DNA from 3 places in the Micromonospora sp. NPDC005163 genome. Region 2 is predicted to be linked to each of the others. Evidence: riboswitches for the same ligand, from Rfam matches in the RefSeq annotation. Region 2 holds a riboswitch; each other region holds the start of a gene.
What was found. A riboswitch is a leader RNA that binds a small molecule or an ion and turns the genes downstream of it on or off. The one in region 2 is predicted to bind cobalamin.
Positions count from the first base shown of each region.

Region 1: it holds a riboswitch for cobalamin, as region 2 does, so the genes downstream of both, ACWD6N_RS10050 (acyl-CoA thioesterase) here and cobO (cob(I)yrinic acid a,c-diamide adenosyltransferase) in region 2, are expected to answer to the same signal.
Region 3: it holds a riboswitch for cobalamin, as region 2 does, so the genes downstream of both, ACWD6N_RS20465 (ribonucleoside-diphosphate reductase subunit alpha) here and cobO (cob(I)yrinic acid a,c-diamide adenosyltransferase) in region 2, are expected to answer to the same signal.

Region 1 covers NZ_JBSFYP010000010.1:49,850-56,222, forward strand. The annotation lists gene ACWD6N_RS10035 (hypothetical protein) at 1-1,151, shown strand, start outside; gene ACWD6N_RS10040 (YfbM family protein) at 1,332-1,856, opposite strand; partial or broken gene ACWD6N_RS10045 (RNA polymerase subunit sigma) at 1,908-2,024, opposite strand; cobalamin riboswitch at 2,404-2,617, shown strand; gene ACWD6N_RS10050 (acyl-CoA thioesterase) at 2,815-3,261, shown strand; gene ACWD6N_RS10055 (LysE family translocator) at 3,265-3,891, shown strand; gene ACWD6N_RS10060 (DUF2306 domain-containing protein) at 3,954-4,613, opposite strand; gene ACWD6N_RS10065 (response regulator transcription factor) at 4,712-5,374, opposite strand; gene ACWD6N_RS10070 (sensor histidine kinase) at 5,371-6,373, opposite strand, start outside.
Region 2 covers NZ_JBSFYP010000049.1:39,933-46,305, reverse strand. The annotation lists gene paaK (phenylacetate--CoA ligase PaaK) at 1-902, opposite strand, end outside; gene ACWD6N_RS27205 (MarR family winged helix-turn-helix transcriptional regulator) at 993-1,442, opposite strand; gene ACWD6N_RS27200 (MFS transporter) at 1,579-2,799, shown strand; gene ACWD6N_RS27195 (class I SAM-dependent methyltransferase) at 2,952-3,710, shown strand; gene ACWD6N_RS27190 (fluoride efflux transporter FluC) at 3,898-4,389, shown strand; gene crcB (fluoride efflux transporter CrcB) at 4,386-4,748, shown strand; gene cobO (cob(I)yrinic acid a,c-diamide adenosyltransferase) at 4,843-5,454, opposite strand; cobalamin riboswitch at 5,581-5,757, opposite strand; gene ACWD6N_RS27175 (hypothetical protein) at 6,033-6,368, opposite strand.
Region 3 covers NZ_JBSFYP010000028.1:87,049-93,421, forward strand. The annotation lists gene ACWD6N_RS20455 (TraR/DksA family transcriptional regulator) at 1-159, shown strand, start outside; gene ACWD6N_RS20460 (ribonucleotide-diphosphate reductase subunit beta) at 208-1,203, opposite strand; gene ACWD6N_RS20465 (ribonucleoside-diphosphate reductase subunit alpha) at 1,242-3,575, opposite strand; cobalamin riboswitch at 3,777-3,992, opposite strand; gene ACWD6N_RS20470 (GH92 family glycosyl hydrolase) at 4,170-6,373, opposite strand, start outside.

The sequences.
Region 1 (6,373 bases), on a different contig from region 2:
GGGCGATCGCCGAGTTGATCGCGGAGGTATCGAGGATCGCCGCCGAGCACAAGGCACCTCTACTGTCCGTGCAGGGCCCGGTTCAGCTGCCCGCTCGGCCCGACGACGGGGAATGGCCGGTACCGTCCGTCGTCGCGGTGCGTTTCGCCATGGCGCTCCGACGTGCCGGCGCCGAACGGCGCCTCAAGCTCTCCGAGGCGTTCGCGGAGTTCGCCGGCAAACGCGGTTACGGGTTCTGGCGGGCCGACATCCGGCCGGGCCACCGGCAAGGCAACTGGTATCTGGTCCGCCCGCACGACCGGTCGAGGGCCGAGAAGTACGCGGCCCGGGCCCGATGGGACGACGTGGAACCGCGGTGTTCCCTGCCCATCACCTTCGTCGGACCCGCCCGCGTCGGATCGACCAGCGCGATCATGTCGTACCTTCGCGAGTTCCCCGAACTGGGCGTGCTGGCCTGCTCGATCATCTCGCTGGACGACCTCGCCTTCATCCACCTGCAACTCGCCGTCAACCGGCTCCCACCCGGAGGAACCCAGGAGTTCGAGAGCGACCTGCGCCGTCGTGTCCGATCGGCGGGCGGGGACGACATGGAGGGCCGGACCAGTGCTCCGCAGGAGTTGCTCCCCGAGATCCTGCCGCTGGTGACGGGAAACGGCAATGGCAAGCCCGGCCTTGACAAGCTCACCGGCCTGACTGACCGCGCAGGCGACTATCAGGTCCTCACCGGGCCGACCATGCTCGTTCGACACGAGGGGAATGACCGCATCCCACTCTGGTTCTCCTGGCGGGCCGCGGGCACCGACGACGGTCTCGCCGCACCCCTGATCGCCTTCATGGACGCACTCGCGGTGACGGGCCTAGCTCCCGCCCGCGGGGGAGCGAAGGAGATCGGGGCCCAGCCGAATCTCGACTACCTGGTGTGCCGGGATGTCGGCGAGTCGACCCTGCGCGGGCGAGGGAAGATCACTCTTCCCCGCCGTGTCCTCCGTCAATTCGCGGACACCAGACCCGACGTCATCGGCCCCCGGATATCCACCAACCTGGAGGATGCCTGGCGCGTGGAACTGGGCCGATACGCGCTACCGGGCGGCGTGGAAGTCTCGGTGGCGTGGATGGAGTACCGCCTCAACAACTCGACAACCTTGATGTGATCCCAGCCGGTGCGGACATCAGGGCATGGTTGTCGGGGTTGCCGCGCCGACGGGGCCGCCGAAGACCACCGCGCCATGACCAGCGCATCCGCTGCGGTGACCTCTTCGGCGGACCCGAAGGGGTCGGCTATCGCCGTCACGTGACTGGCCCTGACGCACCCTATGCCGATGAGCGTGCGTTCAGTCGAGCCAGCAGATCACCGCATCGCCGTCTTTGGCGGCTGCGGCGAAGAAGCTTCGGGCGCCTGGCAGATAGTGCGCCACCCACGCCAGCTCGCCGGGTTTTTCCCAGGTTCCAGGGTAAATCTCGGCGCGCTTCAACTCCTGCGGGTCGACGCCGCGGATGAGATCGTCTTCGGTGAGTGCGGCCAGTTGCGAGGCAGCACCCGCTACCTGGACCGGTGTCAGATAGGAGGGCGGCCCGTAGCCCCAGTCGTCCTCGAGGTTTTCGAGGAAGTCGAACATCTCGTCGCTGTCGGGTTCGACGTCTGGCAACTCCACGAACCTCTCGGCTCCCAGGACCAGCGGAATCCCGAAGCCAAGCCGGTCGAGTAGGAAGTCGAGCCCGTTCCATGCCTTGTCGGTGGCGGTCCAGCGTCCGGAGTTGTCGTCCCGTTCCGTCATCGCGATCTCGTAGGCCCAGCCGAGGTTGGTCCTGGCACATTCCAGTTCGTCCGGGGAAACGCGCATCCAGTTGCCGTTCATGCTCACGACGCCAGCCTAGAATCCGGCTGCGACAGTTCCCGCAACAGCGGGCGCGGCGAGGAAACGCCGGACCTGCTGCTGCGTGGCGCGGATGAACCGAGCTGCCGCGTCATGGTCGCCCCGACCCGCCGCGAGGGCCCACGCGGTAATTTCGTCACCATCCGTCACCTGGTACCTCCGTGTCCGGTGCCGCCGGCGTCAAGGGCTACGACATCCGCGGCCAAACAATACGACGGGTTGTAGTAGGTGTTCGGGTGAGCGTACGGGACGCCTTTCGCGGCCCCCGGTCACCGGTACGCGCGAATGGTGTCGCTGGATCAACCCGGTGCCGGTCAGCGACACCTCGAATGGCCTGGTCGCTGCCCGGGTCTGCGCCGGTGGCGGCGCGGCCGCGGCGTACGCGCCAGGTACGTGGTGGTCGACGCCCAGGACGAGGGGCAGTTGCGTGCGGTCAAAGAAGACCACGAATTTGAATATCTTCATCATGTGGATGACGACGCCCGCTCTGCCTCGCGGTCGCGTTGGTTGGGCTGCGTCGCGGACCCGCTATGCTCCTGACGGCGCTGGTTCGCCCGGTCGTGACTGGCTGGGCGTCGTAAGAGGGAACCCGGTGTGAGTCCGGGACTGCCCCGCAGCGGTGAGTGGGAACGACCGCCGTCATCAGCACTGGGCCAGAGGCCTGGGAAGCGACGGCCAGTAGGAGACCGGCGCAGCCGGCCATGCCCGCGAGTCCGAAGACCTGCCCGTGCCGCGTACACAACCGTGTGCGCTGCCGTCGGCCTCGCGGGTGGGCTGGGCGGGTGACGTGCCGCGCGCGCTGTGCGTGGGTGCGTGCTCGTCAGCGTGTGTCCGCGTTCCGACGGTGTGGTTTCCCGAGGGACGGACTACCGCTGTGCACGACACCGCCACGATCGCCGGCCGAGCGCCGTCGGCGTCACACCTGACCCTGTCGCAGATCATGGATCAGCACCACACCAACCTCATGGGTACGGTGCACGGTGGCCGGATCCTCAACCTCATCGACTCCGTCGCCGGGGTGGTCGCCGCCCGCCATTCCGACGGACCGGCCGTCACCGCCGCCATCGACGAGACCGCGTTTCTCCGGGCGGTCCGGGTTGGCGACGTGGTCCATGTGGACGCTCGCATCACGTGGGCCGGGCGCAGCTCGATGGAGGTTGCGGTCAAGGTGACCGCTGACCGGTGGGACCGGGCGGTGCCGCCCACCGACGTGGCCACCGCGCACCTGGTGATGGTCGCCATCGATGACAACGGCCAGCCGCGTACGGTGCCGCCGCTGCTGCCGGAAACCGACGGAGACCGGCGCCGGTACCGAGAGGCGGAGATCCGCCGGGAGCACCGGTTGACTCTGAGGCGGGCGCTGCTTGACGGCGCCGGGGAGGGCTGAGACGTGCTCGGCCTCTCCGTGCCGGCATTGGCCGGCTACCTGGCCGCGATCGTCGTCCTCATGGTGACTCCCGGCCCGGACATGATGTTCGTGCTGGCCAACGCCACCCGCTACGGCACTCGCGCCGGGGTGGTGGCCGCGCTCGGCGTCGCCGCGGGGGAGGCGGTGCATGTGGCGGCGGTCGTCTGCGGTCTCGCCGCGGTGATCTCAGCCTCGCCGGTGCTGTTCACGGCAATCCGCTGGCTTGGCGCGGCATACCTGATCATCCTCGCGGTGCAGGCCCTGCGTGGCGCCGGCACTTCGGCTTCCGATGCGTCGCAGCCCGGTGGTCGTGCCGGGCGCGCCTTCCTGCGTGGACTGGTCACCAACCTGCTCAACCCCAAGATGATTTTGTTCAGCGTGGCGTTCCTGCCCCAGTTCGTCGATCCGGCGGCGGGCAACACCACCGCCCAGCTGGTGCTCCTTGGCGCGCTGTTCGTCACGGTGCAGCTCACGGTCGACATCGCCTTGGGCGCGGGCGCCGGGCGACTCGCCGGCCGCCTCGCCGACGGCCGCTGGCCGCGGCGGATCAACCGAGTCTGCGCGGTCGCGTTCGTCGCGCTCGGACTACGACTGGCGGTCGGCTCGTAGCGGCGGCAGCCAAGTGGCCGGCGGATTCGGCTCGTCGTCCCCGGGGTCGCCGTCGGACGATGTCATCGGGCAGCAGCACGCGGCTGACGAGCCGGTCGAGACGACGTTGCGCGGGCCGGACGACGCAGGTACCACTCGGCCACGGCAAGGTTGATCAACCAACCGGCGAGCACCAGGCCGGCGCGAACGTTCCCATCGGGCTGTTCGCCGGTCGCGACAAGGTACGGCGCGTGCGTGAACGCCTGGGTGCCGGCGCCGAGGCCGATCGCGTAGCCGCGCACCATCCAGCGGCGGTGCTGGGCGAAGTGCCGGCGTAGCGCGGCGGCGAGGCCGAGCAGGATCGAGCCGGCCATGGCCGAGCCGAAGACGAGCCGCATGCCGGCGAGCACGTCGTTGTCATGGGCCGGAAGGTCGTACGCGAACGCCATCCAGACGCCGGAGAGCGCGACCGTCAGTCCGCAGGGGACAAGCACCCGGCCGGCGAGGCGGTGCCAGCGGCGACGGCGCAGGCCGGGTACGAACTGGAAGGCTCCGAGAGTCGTGTAGACCACCGCGCCGACGATGTGCAGCACCACCGGCAGCGGGTCGGCGACGAAGCGAGCGTTCGCCGGGGTGACCTCCGGTCCGGTGCCCAGCTCGGTGAGCCGTCCCGCACCAGCGATCATCGGTATCAGGCCCAGCAGGATCAACGCGGCCGGTAGCCGCCACTCGCGCATCGTCATGCCATCGATGGTGGACGCGGCACCCGCCCCGGCTCATCGGCACATGGGCCGCAATCGGGCCGGCCCATGGTCGTACGCGGTCGTCGTACTTGTGCCGGTCACCAACGCGTCCGACGGCGGTTGGTCTCGTACGCCCACATCGCCACCTCGACCCGGTTACGCACACCGAGCTTGGTCATCAGGCTGGTGATGTGCGACTTGACCGTGCTCAACGTGATGTAGAGCTCGTCGGCGATCTCCTTGTTGGTGCGTCCCCGCGCGACGGCGACCAGTACCTGCTCCTCCCGGTCGGTGAGCGCCTCGATGGGCTGCTTCGGCGGCGCGGCTGGACCCGCGTCGGCGAACGCCTTCAGCAGCCGCGTGGTGACGCTCGGCGCGATCAGCGCATCCCCGTTGGCGGCCGCGTGCACGGCCTGGCTGAGCAGGTCGGGGCCAGCCTCCTTGAGCAGGAAGCCGCGGGCGCCGGCACGCAGTGCCGCGTACACGTACTCGTCGAGGTCGAAGGTCGTGATGACGACCACGGCGAGCGGCTCCGGGACCGATGGCCCGGCGAGCGCCCGGGTGGCCTCGATGCCGTCCATGCCGGGCATGCGAATGTCGAAGAGACACACGTCGGGGCGGAGTCGCTGGGCGAGCTCGACCGCCTGACGGCCGTCGCCAGCCCCACCGACGACCTCGATGCCGGGCTGAGTGTTCAGGATGATGGTGAGGCCGGTACGGACGATCTCCTGGTCGTCCGCGACGAGCACGCGTACCGTCACGCGCCGGCCCCCTCGCGCGGGAGCACGGCCGTGACGGTCCACCCACGGTCGCGATTGGGGCCGGCCTCGCAGGTGCCGCCGAGCAGGTCGGCGCGCTCCATCATGCCCACCAGGCCGAAACCGGGCGAGCCGGTCGGGCGGGCGGCGCCGGCGTCGCCGTCGTCGCTGACCCGCAGGCGTACGGAGGTGTCGTCGGCCGCGACGCTGACCTCGATGCGGGTAGCGTGGCGGGCGTGGCGACGGGCATTGGTGACCGACTCCTGAGCCAGGCGGTAGAGCGCGGAGCCGACCGTGGGCGGAAGGTCGCCGAGATCGCCGCGGAAGTCCACGTCGACGGCCGGCCCGGTGCGGAAGCGGCCGGCGAGCCGCTCGATGTCGGCGACCTGCGGGCTGGGTCCCAGGTCGGCGGGCTGGTTGCGGCGCAGGACGCGGACCATCGCGCGCATCTCGGCAAGCGCACGGGACGCCTCGGCCTCGATGACGCGGAGCGCCTCGACGGCGGCGCCGGGCTGGCTCGCCGAGGCGGCGATGCCGGCCTGGGCGCGGATCGCCATCGCCGACACGTGGTGGGCCACCGTGTCGTGCAGGTCACGGGCGAGCCGCTCGCGCTCCAACAGCTTCACCTGATCGAGCTCGCGCAGCAGGGCGGCGGCGCGGAAGCGGATCGCGGTGCCCAGCGTGGCGGCGGCGAACATCACCGCGAAGCCGGCGACCAGTTCGCCGCCATTGATAGAGCCGGCCAGGCCAGCGGCGACCACCTTGGCGACCACGAAGAACGAACCGATCACGGCATCCCGGCCGGAGCCCCAGCGGAACATTGCGGAGACCAGCAGGACCAGGAAGCTCGCCGTGAACATCTGGCAGGCATCGCCGGGCAGCACGAATGGGCCGACCGTCGTGAAGCCGAACGCGATCGCCACCATCGCGAGCGGCTCCGTACGCCGCCACAGGAGTGTGGGCAGCAGCGCGAGCGCGACGACGACGCAGCCCACCCGCCAC
Region 2 (6,373 bases):
GGCATCGCCTCCTTGGTCAGCGAGGTGAGCACCAACTCGCCCTGCTCGCCGTCGGGCAGCACCGCGCCGGTGAGCGGGTCGATGATCTCCGGATAGAAGTGGTCCTCCCAGAGGTGCAGCCCGTCCTTGGTCTCGACGCACTCGGTGGCCACACCCGGGCCCATCACCTCGGAGAGCCCGTAGATGTCGACCGCGTGGATGTCCAGCCGGTGCTCCATCTCCCGGCGCATGTCCTCGGTCCACGGTTCCGCGCCGAAGATGCCCACCCGCAGCGAGGTCGCCCGGGGGTCGAGGCCCTGGCGCTGCATCTCGTCCACGATGGCCAGCATGTAGCTGGGCGTGACCATGATGACCTCGGGTTCGAAGTCGCGGATCAGCATGACCTGGCGTTCGGTCATGCCGCCGGAGACCGGGATGACGGTGCAGCCCAGCTCCTCGGCCCCGTAGTGCGCGCCGAGCCCGCCGGTGAACAGCCCGTAGCCGTACGCAACGTGCACGCGGTCGCCCGGACGGCCGCCGGACGCGCGGATCGACCGGGCCATCAGCCGGGCCCAGGTCCGCAGGTCGTCGCGGGTGTAGCCGACCACAGTCGGCCGGCCGGTGGTGCCGGAGGAGGCGTGCAGCCGGGCGACCCGCTCGCGGGGCACGGCGAACATGCCGAACGGGTAGTTGTCCCGCAGCTCCGCCTTGCCCGTGAACGGGAAACGGGCCAGGTCGTCGAGGTCGCGGCAGTCGTCGGGATGCACCCCGGCCGCGTCGAACGCCCGACGGTAGTGCGGCACGTTGTCGTACGCGTGCCGCAACGACCAGCGCAGCCGCTCGCGTTGCAGGGCGCGCAGCTCGTCGATGCCGGCGCGCTCGATCGGCTCCAGCTCCTCGGGACGAGGGGTGCGATCCTGCATCGCCTGCCTCCTTCGTGCGACGGGCCCGGCCGGGCTCCGGGTACCGTACGCCCGGCCTGGTGGGCCGACCATCGCCGCCCCGGAGTGGAGTCAGCGGGCGGTGGGCAAGCGGTGCAGCGCGGCCACCAGCGGGGCCAGCTCCGGGGTGGCCTCCCCTTCGGCCAGTGCGGACGTCAGCACCTCGTCGTGGGTGGGTCTGGCGTGGGCGAGCAGCTCGGAGCCGGCCGGGGTCAGCTCGGTGTAGATGCCGCGCCGGTCGTCGGCGCAGAGGATCCGGGTGAGCAGGCCGCGCTGTTCCAGACGGGTGACCAGGCGGGTGGTCGCGCTGCTGGAGAGCGCGGCGGCGCGGGCGAGTTGGCTCATCCGCATGTGCCAGCCGTCCTGTCGGGAGAGCGCGTCGAGCACCGTGTACTCGACGACGGACAGGTCATGGGTGGCCTGCAACGCCCGCTCCAGGGACGTCTCGATCAGCCCGTGCAGGGCGGCGAGGGTGCGCCAGCCCTGCGCGCGGATCTCGACCGCGTCGTCGGCGATGCCCATGACGGCCTCCTGGGATGTGATCTGACCGGCCCCAGGCTACCACGCTTGCGCCTATATGAAGCGCGTGCAACTATCTCGTTGTTGGCGCGGGTAGTTGCACGCGCCGAATATCTGACCCCTCCCCGATGGGAAGACCATGCCCGTACGCCCCACGTCCATGCCGCCCGGCCTGATCGCGCTGGCCCTCGGCGCCTTCGGCATCGGGCTCACCGAATTCGTCATCATGGGTCTGCTGCCCGAGGTGGCCGCCGACTTCGCGGTCACCGAGCCGGTGGCCGGCTGGCTGATCTCCGGCTACGCCCTCAGCGTGGCCGTCGGCGGGGTGGCCCTCACCGCCGCGGTCACCCGACTGCCCCGCAAACCGGTCCTGCTCGGGCTGATGGTGCTCTTCATCATCGGCAACCTGCTCTCCGCGGTCGCCGGCGACTACGGCGTGATGATGGCCGGCCGGATCGTCGCCGCGCTCTGCCACGGCGCGTTCTTCGGCATCGGCGCCGTGGTGGCCGCCGGACTGGTCGCGCCGGCCCGCCGGGCCGGCGCCATCGCGCTGATGTTCGCCGGGCTGACCATCGCGAACGTGCTCGGCGTCCCCTTCGGCACCCTCCTCGGCCAGCACGTCGGCTGGCGTTCGACGTTCTGGGCGATCACCGGCATCGGGGTGGTCGCGCTGATCGGGCTGGCCCTGCTCATCCCCGGCCGCGGCACCGTCGACGCCCAACGCCCGGCCGGTGGGCTGCGCGGCGAACTGCGGGCCTTCACCCACCCGCAGGTCTGGCTCTCCCTGGTGATCACCGTGCTGGGCTTCGGCGGCATGTTCGGCGCGTTCACCTACATCGCCTACACGCTCACCGAGGTCAGCGGCTTCGCCACCAGCGCGGTGCCATGGCTGCTGGTCCTCTTCGGCGTAGGGCTCTTCGTCGGAAACCTCCTCGGCGGCCGGGCGGCGGACGTGTCGCTGTCGCGCACCCTGATCACCGTCCTGGCCGTACTCACCGTGGTGCTCGTCGGGTTCGCCCTGACCGCGTCGAGCCCGGTGCTGACCGTCGCCTCGCTGGTGCTGATGGGCGCGTTCGGCTTCGCGACCGTCCCGCCGCTGCAGATGCGGATCATGCGGTACGCGCACCAGGCGCCCACCCTCGCGTCGGGCGCGAACATCGCGGCGTTCAACCTCGGCAACGCGCTGGGCGCCTGGGTCGGCGGGGTGACCATCGCCGCCGGGCTCGGCTACACCGCACCGATCTGGGCCGGCGCCGCGCTCACCCTGGCCGGCCTCGGTGTCCTACTCGGGGCGCTCCGGCTGGCCCGCCGCAGCGGGGCGCCGACGGCCGACGCGGACCTGGCACCGACCGCGGCCTGACCCGCGGCGGCAGTCGCGCGAGAGGAGAGCCGGGCCGGGCGGATGACCGACCCGGCTCCCCTGTGATCATCGCTCTGCCATGTTCTCGCAATTGCAAGTTATGTGCAACAAGGTCTGGACAAGTGTCTCGTTCGGTAACTAGCCTGATCCATATGACTCCTTACATCACGGATCCGTCGGCGTGGCAGGAGAGCTGGGACCGCCAGCAGGAGGCGTACCTACCGGACCGGGAGCACCGGTTCGCCGCCATGCTCGACGCCGTCGACGCGGTCCGCGACGGCCGGCCGCCGCGCGTGCTCGACCTGGCCGGCGGCACCGGCACCATCTCGCTGCGGGCGTTGACGCGTTTCCCCACCGCCGAGGTGACCCTGCTGGACCTCGACCCGGCGCTGCTGGCCATCGCCCGCGCCTCGCTGAACGACCGGGCCACCGTCGTCACCGCCGACCTCGGCGCCCCCGAATGGCGATCCGCCCTGCCTCACGACGAGTACGACGCCGTGCTCACCGCCACCGCGTTGCACTGGCTGCCGGCCGAGCGGCTCGGCCGGCTCTACGGCGAGGTCCGCGATCTGCTGCGGCCGGGCGGGATCTTCGTCAACGCCGACCACATGCCCGACGACACCCTGCCGGAGCTGACCAAGCGGCTGCTCGACCGGGCGCGGGACCGGCGGGCCGCCCGGTACGCCGCCGGGTCCGTGCTGTCGTGGTCGGACTGGTGGGACCGGGCCGGCGCCGATCCGGTGCTCGCCCCGCTGGTCGCCGAGCGGCACGCCATCTACCCGACCGGGCACAGCCCCGAGTGGAACCCCCCGGCCTCCTGGCACCTGGCCGCGCTGACCGCGGCCGGCTTCAGCGAGGTCGGCACGGTGTGGCGCGGCGGCACGGACGCCGCGGTCGCCGGGGTGCGCTGACCCACCAGCCCCGCCGGCCGGCGTCTGCCGCGCCGGTCGGCCCGGCGCTCGGTGGGTGGACGATATGCTGACGCCGGAGCAGGAGCGCTCCCGGCGGTGGGGCCCGCCGTCCCGGGGACACCGGGAGAACCGCGACGCCGCTCGCCAACGGTCCCTGCCAGTGACACCGTGCTGGTGGGGAGGCATCATGTCCGGACCGCTCGACCCGCGTACCGACCCCGACGTCGACCTGCGCGTCCCCGTCGACCGTGGCGAGCTGAAGGCTCATCCCGCGGCGGTGCTCGCGGCGATCGCGGCGGGCGGGGTGCTCGGCGCGCTGGCCCGGGCCGGCCTGCAACACGCCCTCCCCCACGCGCGGACCGGTTTCCCGTGGGCGACCTTCGGCATCAACCTGACCGGCTGCCTGCTGATCGGCGTCCTGATGGCGGTGCTCGGGCACGTCGGCGGCGGTCGACCGCTGGTCCGCCCGTTCCTCGGGGTCGGGGTGCTCGGCGGGTTCACCACCTTCTCCACCTACGCCGTGGACGTGCAGCAGGCGGTGGTCGCGGGCGCCCCGGTCACCGCGCTGGCGTACCTGGCCGCGACGGTGCTCGGCGCCCTGGTCGCGGTGTGGCTGGGTGACGCCGCCGCCGCTCGACTGCTCGACCGGGACCGCGACGACGGGCGGGCCGTCCGGTGACCGTGCTGCTCATCGTGCTCGGGGCGGCCGTCGGCGCGCCGCTGCGCTACCTCACCGACCGGGCCGTGCAGGCCCGGCACCACTCGGCGTTCCCGTGGGGGACGTTGACCGTCAACGTGTTCGGATCGCTGCTGCTCGGCGTACTCGTCGGGCTGCCGGCCGGCCCGGCGGTCAGCGCGCTGCTCGGCACCGGCTTCTGCGGCGCGCTGACCACCTACTCCACCTTCAGCTACGAGACGCTGCGGCTGACAAGGACCGGCAACCGGCTCCTCGCGCTGGCCAACGTGCTGGGCAGTGTGACCGCCGGGCTCGCCGCCGCGACCGTCGGCTACGTCCTCGCCCGGGCCCTGACCGGCTGACCCGTTCCCGGCCAGCGGAGACCGCTGCGGCCGTCCGGGCCGGCGCGGTCGTCGCCCATCGGGCGGGGCAGCGGCCACGACTCGGCGGCGGCGCTCACCACTCGATGCCCTTCTGGCCCTTCTGGCCGGCGTCCATCGGGTGCTTGACCTTGGTCAGCTCGGCCACCAGGTCGGCGGCGGCCACCAGGCGCGGGTCGGCGTCCCGGCCGGTGATGACCACGTGTTGGAAGCCGGGACGGTCGGCCAGGGTGGCCACCACCTCGTCGACGTCCACCCAGCCCCACGTCATCGGGTAGGTGAACTCGTCCAGCACATACAGCCCGTAGCGCTCGGCGGCCAGGTCGCGTTGGATCTGCCGCCAACCCTCCAGGGCGTCCGCGGCGTGATCGGCGTCGCCGCCACGCTGGATCCAGGACCAGCCCTCGCCCATCTTGTGCCACGCCACCGGCGCGCCGTGACCGGTGCGCTCGTGCACCTCGCCGAGGGCCCGGAAGGCGTTCTCCTCCCCCACCCGCCACTTGGCGCTCTTGACGAACTGGAACACCCCGACCGGCAGGCCGGCTGCCCACGCCCGCAGCGCCAGCCCGAAGGCGGCGGTGGACTTTCCCTTCATCTGTCCGGTGTGGACCATCAGCAGCGGCCGGTGACGTCGCTGCCGGGTGGTCAAACCGTCGGCGGGCACCGTGCTCGGCTTTCCCTGCGGCATCAGGCGGTACGACCGGGGCCGGGTGCGGCGGTGGGTGCGGCGGAGCGCCCGCCGAGCGGATCATGACGGTGTCCGTCAATGAAAGAGACGCCGTGCGTCATCGGGTCCTCCTCGGGTGTCCACGCCCTGGGGTACATCCCGACGGCCGAAGTATCCTGGCTTCCGAATCGACGCTCTCCCCCGGCCTTCCAACCGCAGACACGCGGCCGTGACTCACGAGGGGGGATCGCTCCCCGGTGACAGTGGCGGGACCGCGTCGGAATCACACCGACTTCCTTCACTGCCGTCAGGCCGCGAATGCTGCCACACCCGTCCGTCGCCGGTCAACGCCGACCCCGGCCTGGCCAGGCGAATGACTCTCATCGATATCTGGCGGTTGAGGCGTGCTCGGACGCCGCATCGGAACGCCCCGGGTCAATGCGACGCGTCCTTTGCTCTGCTTCAGCCAGCGCAACAGTGACGACGCCTTTTCGTTGCGCCCGGGTAAGCAGAGCAAAGGGTGCGCACACGTCCTCTGGCCTGCCCCGATCGCCCGGTGGGACGGCGGCTCACGGCCACCTCGACGGACGCGGCCACGCTCACCGGGCGTGGCGTTCCGGGTGGGCACGGCTCCAGGTGCGCATCCGTTCCGGGTAGCCGGTGCGGGCCGCCTCGTACAGCGGCACCGCGTGCTTGCGGGCGATGGCGCCCGCCGCACGCGGGGTGCCAGTACGGCGACGGATCCACTCGCCGTCGTGTGCGATCGCCACCACCGTGGTGTCGGTGGCGGTGGTCTCCGGCTCCAGGTAGAACTCCACCCCCCGCCGGCTGGCGATGAACGCCTCGAGCGCGGCGAGGTCGTCCCGGGTCGCCTCCCGGTCCAGCTTCGTGGGGGTCGCCTCGGCGCCCCGGGCCCGCCGACTGAACCAGCCCATGACCG
Region 3 (6,373 bases), on a different contig from region 2:
GCGACGCGCCGACGCCTCTCCGAACTCGACGTCGCTCTGCGACGGGTCGAGGCCGGCACCTACGGCGTGTGTGAACGATGCTCCCGCCCGATTCCCGCCGAACGACTCGCCGCCCGCCCCTCAGCGAGCAGGTGTGTCGGCTGCGCCAGCCGGACCTGACGCACCGCCGGGGGGCGACGACCGGCCCCCGTCGCCCCCGGCGGTGTTCTAGAAGTCGTCGTCGAACGCGACGGTGCCGCTGACCCCGACCTGGTACGCCGACACCCGCCGCTCGAAGAAGTTGGACAGCTCCTGCACGTCCTGCAACTCCATGAAGGCGAAGGGGTTGGCCGACCCGTAGTGCGGCGCGATCCCGAGCTGGGCCAGACGCCGGTCGGCGACGTGCTGGAGGTACTCCCGCATGTCGGCCAGCGTCAGGCCGGGCACCCCGTGGCCGAGCAGGTCCTCGGCGAACTGGACCTCGCACTCGACGGCCTCGGTGAGCATCTGGCGGACCTGCCCGGCGAGGTCGCCGTCGAACAGGTCGGGTTCCTCGCCGCGCACGGTGTCGACGACGTCGAACGCGAAGGCCATGTGCATGGACTCGTCCCGGAACACCCAGTTGGTGCCGGAGGCGAGACCGTGGAGCAGGCCGCGAGAGCGCAGGAAATAGACGTACGCGAACGCGCCGTAGAAGAACAGTCCTTCGATGCAGGCGGCGAAGCAGATCAGGTTGAGCAGGAACCTCCGCCGGTCCTCGCGCGAACGCAGCTCGCGGAGTTCGCTCAGCGAGTCGATCCAGCGGAAGCAGAAGTCGGCCTTACGGCGGATCGAGGGGATGTTCTCGATGGCGGCGAAGGCGGCGAACCGCTCGCTCTCGTCGGGCACGTACGTGTCGAGCAGGTTCAGATAGAACTGGACGTGCACCGCCTCCTCGAACAGCTGCCGGGACAGGTAGAGGCGACCCTCCGGGCTGTTGACGTGCTGGTAGAGGTTGAGCACGAGGTTGTTGGCGACGATGGTGTCGCCGGTGGCGAAGAACGCGACCAGCCGGCTGACCAGGTGCCGCTCCGCGGGGGAGAGCTTGTCGAGGTCGGCGAGGTCGGCGTGCAGGTCGACCTCCTCGACCGTCCAGGTGTTGCGGATGGCGTCGCGGAACCGGTCGAAGAAGTGCGGGTAGCGCATCGGGCGGAGGGTGAGGTCCATCCCGGGGTCGAGCAGCATGTGCGTGGTCCTCGTGTCGGTGGTGGTGTCGGCGGCGGTCACTGGCAGGCCTCGCACGACTCGGGGTTCTCCAGGGAGCAGGCCAGCGCCTCCGGGTCGGTCGCCACGGGTACGGCGAGGGCGACGGTGGCGGGTGCGACGGTGGCCTGCTGGATCCGGGTGGCCGGGCGGGACCGCAGGTAGTAGGTCGTCTTCAGCCCGGCCTTCCAGGCGTACAGGTACATCGAGGAGAGCTTGCCGATGGTCGGCGAGGCCAGGAACAGGTTCAGCGACTGCGACTGGTCGATGAACGGCGCGCGAGCCGCGGCCAGGTCGATCAGCGCCCGCTGCGGCAGCTCCCACGCGGTGCGGAACAACTCCCGCACGGCGGCCGGTAGCTCCGCGATGTCCTGCACCGACCCCTCGGCGCGCTTGATCGCCGACCGGACGGGCTCGGTCCACAGGCCACGGGACTTCAGCTCGCGTACCAGAGCGGTGTTGACCTGGAGAAACTCCCCCGACAGGGTCTCGCGCTTGAACAGGTTGGACACCTGCGGCTCGACGCACTCGTAACAACCGGCGATCGAGGCGATGGTCGCGGTCGGGGCGACCGCCACCAGCAGTGAGTTGCGCAGCCCGTACGCCTCGACCCGCTCCCGCAACGCGGTCCACCGGTCGGTCTGCGTCCCCTGGACGCCCCACAGGTCGGGCTGCAACTGCCCCCGCGCCGCCCGCGTCTGCCCGTACGCCGGGTGCGCGCCGAAGCGCCGCGCCAGATCGGCGGAGGTCTCCAGGGCGGTCAGGTACAACTCCTCGCTGACCCGGGTGGACAACTCCCGCGCGGCCGGCGAGTCGAACGGCAACCGCAGCGCGAAGAACACGTCCTGCAGGCCCATCAGCCCGAGCCCGACCGGCCGCCAGCGGGGGTTGCTCGCCGCCGCCTGCGCGGTCGGGTAGTAGTTGATGTCGATGACCCGGTCGAGGAACGTGACCGCGGTACGGACCGTGGCGCGCAGTCGCTGCCAGTCGATGACGCCGTCGGTGACGTGGGCGGCGAGGTTCACCGAGCCGAGGTTGCACACCGCGGTCTCGGCGTCGCTGGACACCTCGATGATCTCGGTGCAGAGGTTGGACAGGTGCACCACGTTGCCCGGTTCGGCGGTCTGGTTGCACAGCCGGTTGGCGGCGTCCTTGAAGGTCATCCACCCGTTGCCGGTCTGCGCCAGGGTGCGCATCATCTTCCCGTACAGCTCCCGCGCCGGGACCTGCCGCACGTAGCGGCCCTGCGCCTCGGCCTCCCGGTACGCGACGTCGAACCGCTCGCCCCACAGGTCGGGCAGTTCCGGCACCTCGTTCGGGTCGAACAGCGACCACACCTCGTCGGCCTCGACCCGGCGCATGAACTCGTCGGGGATCCAGTTGGCCAGGTTGAGGTTGTGGGTGCGCCGGGCGTCCTCGCCGGTGTTGTCCCGCAGTTGCAGGAACTCCTCGATGTCCGGGTGCCACGGCTCCAGGTAGACACACGCCGCGCCCTTGCGCCGGCCGCCCTGGTTGACCGCGGCGACGCTCGCGTCCAGCGTGCGCAGCCACGGCACGATCCCATTGGACTGCCCGTTCGTGCCGCGGATCAGCGCGCCCCGGGACCGGACCCGGGAGTACGCGATGCCGATGCCGCCGGCGAACTTGGACAGGTTGGCGACCTGCGCGTACCGCTGGTAGATCGAGTCCAGCTCGTCGCGCGGGGAGTCGACCAGGTAGCAGGAGGACATCTGGGTGTGCCGGGTGCCGGAGTTGAACAGCGTCGGCGAACTGGGCAGGTAGGCCAGGCTGGACATCAGCCGGTAGAAGTCGACCGCCTCGTCCGGCGTACGGGACAGCCCGCAGGCCACCCGCAGCAGCCAGTACTGCGGCGTCTCCAGCACCAGCCGGCTGGTCGGGTGGCGCAGCAGGTACCGGTCGTACACCGTGCGCAGGCCGAAGTACTCGAACCGCAGGTCGCCGTCCGGGTCGACGGCGTCGTCGAGCGTCCGGCCGTGCGCGGCGACGAAGGCGGCGGTCTCGTCTCCGATCAGTCCCTCGGCATGGCCCATCCGGATCGCCGTGCTGAACGAGGTGATGCCCTGCCGGTGCACCTCCTTGTCGACGTAGCCGGCCAGAAGCCGGGCGGCCAGCCGCGAGTACTGCGGCTCCTCGCCGATCATCTCGGCCGCGGTCTGGATGGACAGCCGGTCCAGCTCCGCGGTGGTCGCGCCGTCGTAGAGGCCGCTGATCGTCCGGGTCGCCACCCGCAGCGGGTCGACGTCGGTCAGGTCGTCGGTCCACCGCTCGACCGCGCGGACGATCTTGTTGACGTCCACCGGTTCGCTGGCGCCGTCGCGCTTGCGGACGTGCATCTGCGTCCGCCGCCGGCCCGGCAGGTCGGTGTCGCCGCCGGTCGGGACCACCTGGGTGACTGTCACCACTCACTCCTCGCGAGTTCGAGACCTGATGGCCCTCGGACGCGAGGAGACAGACACCGGCGGACGCCACGCCGGGCGTGGGTCAGGGGGCGTCGGCCGTCCCACGCGGCGTCGGGCCGCCGCCCACCCGGGTGCGGGTGCACGGCGCGCTGGCAGGTCTTCGGACTCGTGGGCACGACCGGGCTCGCCGGTCTCCTACTGGCCGTCGCTTCCCAGGCCGCTTGGCGGCCCAGTGCTGATGACGGCGGTCGTTCCCACTCACCGCTGCGGGGCAGTCCCGGAATTCCACCGGGTTCCCTCTTGCCTCGACCACTGCAGACGAGCGGCCGAACCAGCTGCGTCGACACCATATATAGGGACGACGCCGTTGTCACACCCCACATCTCGGGTATCGGCGTGTCGGCGGTCGAGTCAGTGACGACGGTCACCGGCCCGGACGCCCCCGCCGGGCGGGGTCATGGTCGACGCTAGCAGCGCGCGGGGCGGGCCGTGATCCGCCCCGCCCCGCGCGCTACCGCTACCGCCGACTCAGTTCGTGACGGTGAAGGGCAGCGCGACCCGCGTCACCGACTCGGCCCCCGCCAGCGTGATCACGGTCGAGCCGGCCTTCGCCGCCCCGGGGACGCTGACCGTCGCACCGGCGATGACACCGTCACCATTCGCGCGCACGGTGCTGACCGCGAGGCCGTCACCGAAGCTGACCGTGACCGCCTCGTTCGGAGCGAACCCGGCGCCGTCGACCGTGATCGACGTACCGTGCGGTCCCGCGGTGGTCGTCAGCGCCGCCTGCGGATCGTAGGTCGGCTTCTCCTGCTGACCGGTCACCTGGACGGTGGCCGTCGCCGGCGTCCGGGAGGACGCGCCGGTGGCGGTGACGGAGTACCGGCCGGGCTCGGCGTCACCGGACGTCGCGACGGAGGCGCGTACCGCTCCCGCCGCGGACGCCGCGACCTTGACGGTCCGCGCCGGACTGGTGCCGAGAGTCACGGTCACCTGCTCACCGGCCGCGAACCCGCTGCCGTTGACGGTGACCGCGTCACCGGTTGTCACGGTGGCCGACGTCGACACCGCGATCGCCGGCTGGAGTCCGCCCCGCGCCACGGTCACCGTGAAGGTCGCGGTGCTGCTCGACGACGTGTCCCACGCGGTGACGTGCACCGTGTAGGTGCCCTCCTGCGCATAGGTGTGCCGTCCGCTCAGCGCGCCGTCCGGGCCGACCGTGACGTCGTCCGGAACCGTGCCGTCGCCCCACTGCACCCGGGCGTGGAAGCCCGTCGTGCCGGGAACGCCGCCGCTCACCGAGCCGAGCGTGGCCGCGAGGACCTGCCCGGCGTCGGCCGTCTGGTCGCTCGGGGCGGTGGTCACCAGCGCGGCGGCCGGAGTGCCGTCGTTCGCGACGGCGAACACGTGGATCCGGCCCGCCGAGCCGGGGTCGCCGGTCTGCGTCGGCAGGGTCACCGAGACGAGCGTCTTGCCCGCCGGGATCTGGTACGGCGCGGTGGCGAACAGGAACGGCTGCGCGCCGTCCCGGCTCGTGCCGCTCAACCGGTACGCGGCCTTGGCGACGACGATGTTGCCGTACGACGGAGTGCCGTTGGCGTTGCCGCCCAGCGTCCAGTCACTCATCTGGATCGGGATGCTGGCCGTGCTGCCGTCGCTGAACGTCGCCGTGCCGGTGCTGTTCTGATTGCCCTGCGTGCCGGCGCCGATGAACGAGATGCTCCGGGCGTCGGTCGGCAGGTCGAGAACGACCGTCCTGCCGTTGCCGGTGGTGTTGTCCGGCTGCCCCGCCGGGACCACCGGCAAGGTGAACTGCAGGTCCGTTCCGGGCACCTGGTGCCGCTGGCCCTGGGTCACGCCGGCCGCCGTCAGGGCGGCCCGCGAGTACGCCCACGACTTGGCGTCGCAGTTCGCCGCGAGGGCGCCCTCGTCACCGATGCAGACGGTGTCGAACGCCGCGGTGAGGCCGGAGCTCGGCGCGTAGGCCACGTCGACGCCGACCGTGACCGAGCCCTGGCCGGTGCCGTCGGTCACCGTGACGCTCGCCTGGTGGTGACCCGGCGTGGCGTACGTGTGCGAGCCGCTGACGCTGTAGACGGCCCGCGAGCTCAACGTCAGGGTGCCCTCGGTGGTCGGTGAGCCGTCACCCCAGTCGATCGTGGCCCGGTAGCCGCTGGCGGTACCCCCGGTGACGGAGGCCAGTGGCACCGAGACGGGTGCGCCGGACGTCGCGTGCACGCTGCCCGCGGCGGTCACCGTGATGTCGCCGCCACCAATCTCGAAGTCGCCTCCGGCGAGCAACTCGATCTCGGCGAGGTTGGCCTGCGCGGCGCCGGCGGTCCTGCTGACGACGAGACGGAACTGGGCGTACCGTCCCGGCCTGTCGATGGTGAACGGACGGGTCTGGTTGCGCCACCGGAACGCCTCGCCCTTGCGGGAGTCGACGGTGCTCCAGGTGATGCCGTCATTGGAGCCCTGCAACCGCCAGTCCGCCGGATCGCCCGCACTGGCACCGGAGGTGAGGGTGTAGTGGCTCGGCTTCTGCCTGGCGCCACGGGAGGCCCAGCTGACCTGCGGCGTCGCGGTGGTGAACGTCAGCTGCGTGGTCGACGAGTCGTCGAACAGCTTCGACGCGTCCTGGCCGCCCGTCGCGTTGGCGGTGCCGAGACCGGGGCCGGTGACGTCCTGCAGCGGCTTGGGCGCCTTGTCGCCCCTGGTCAGCGACGGCGGCG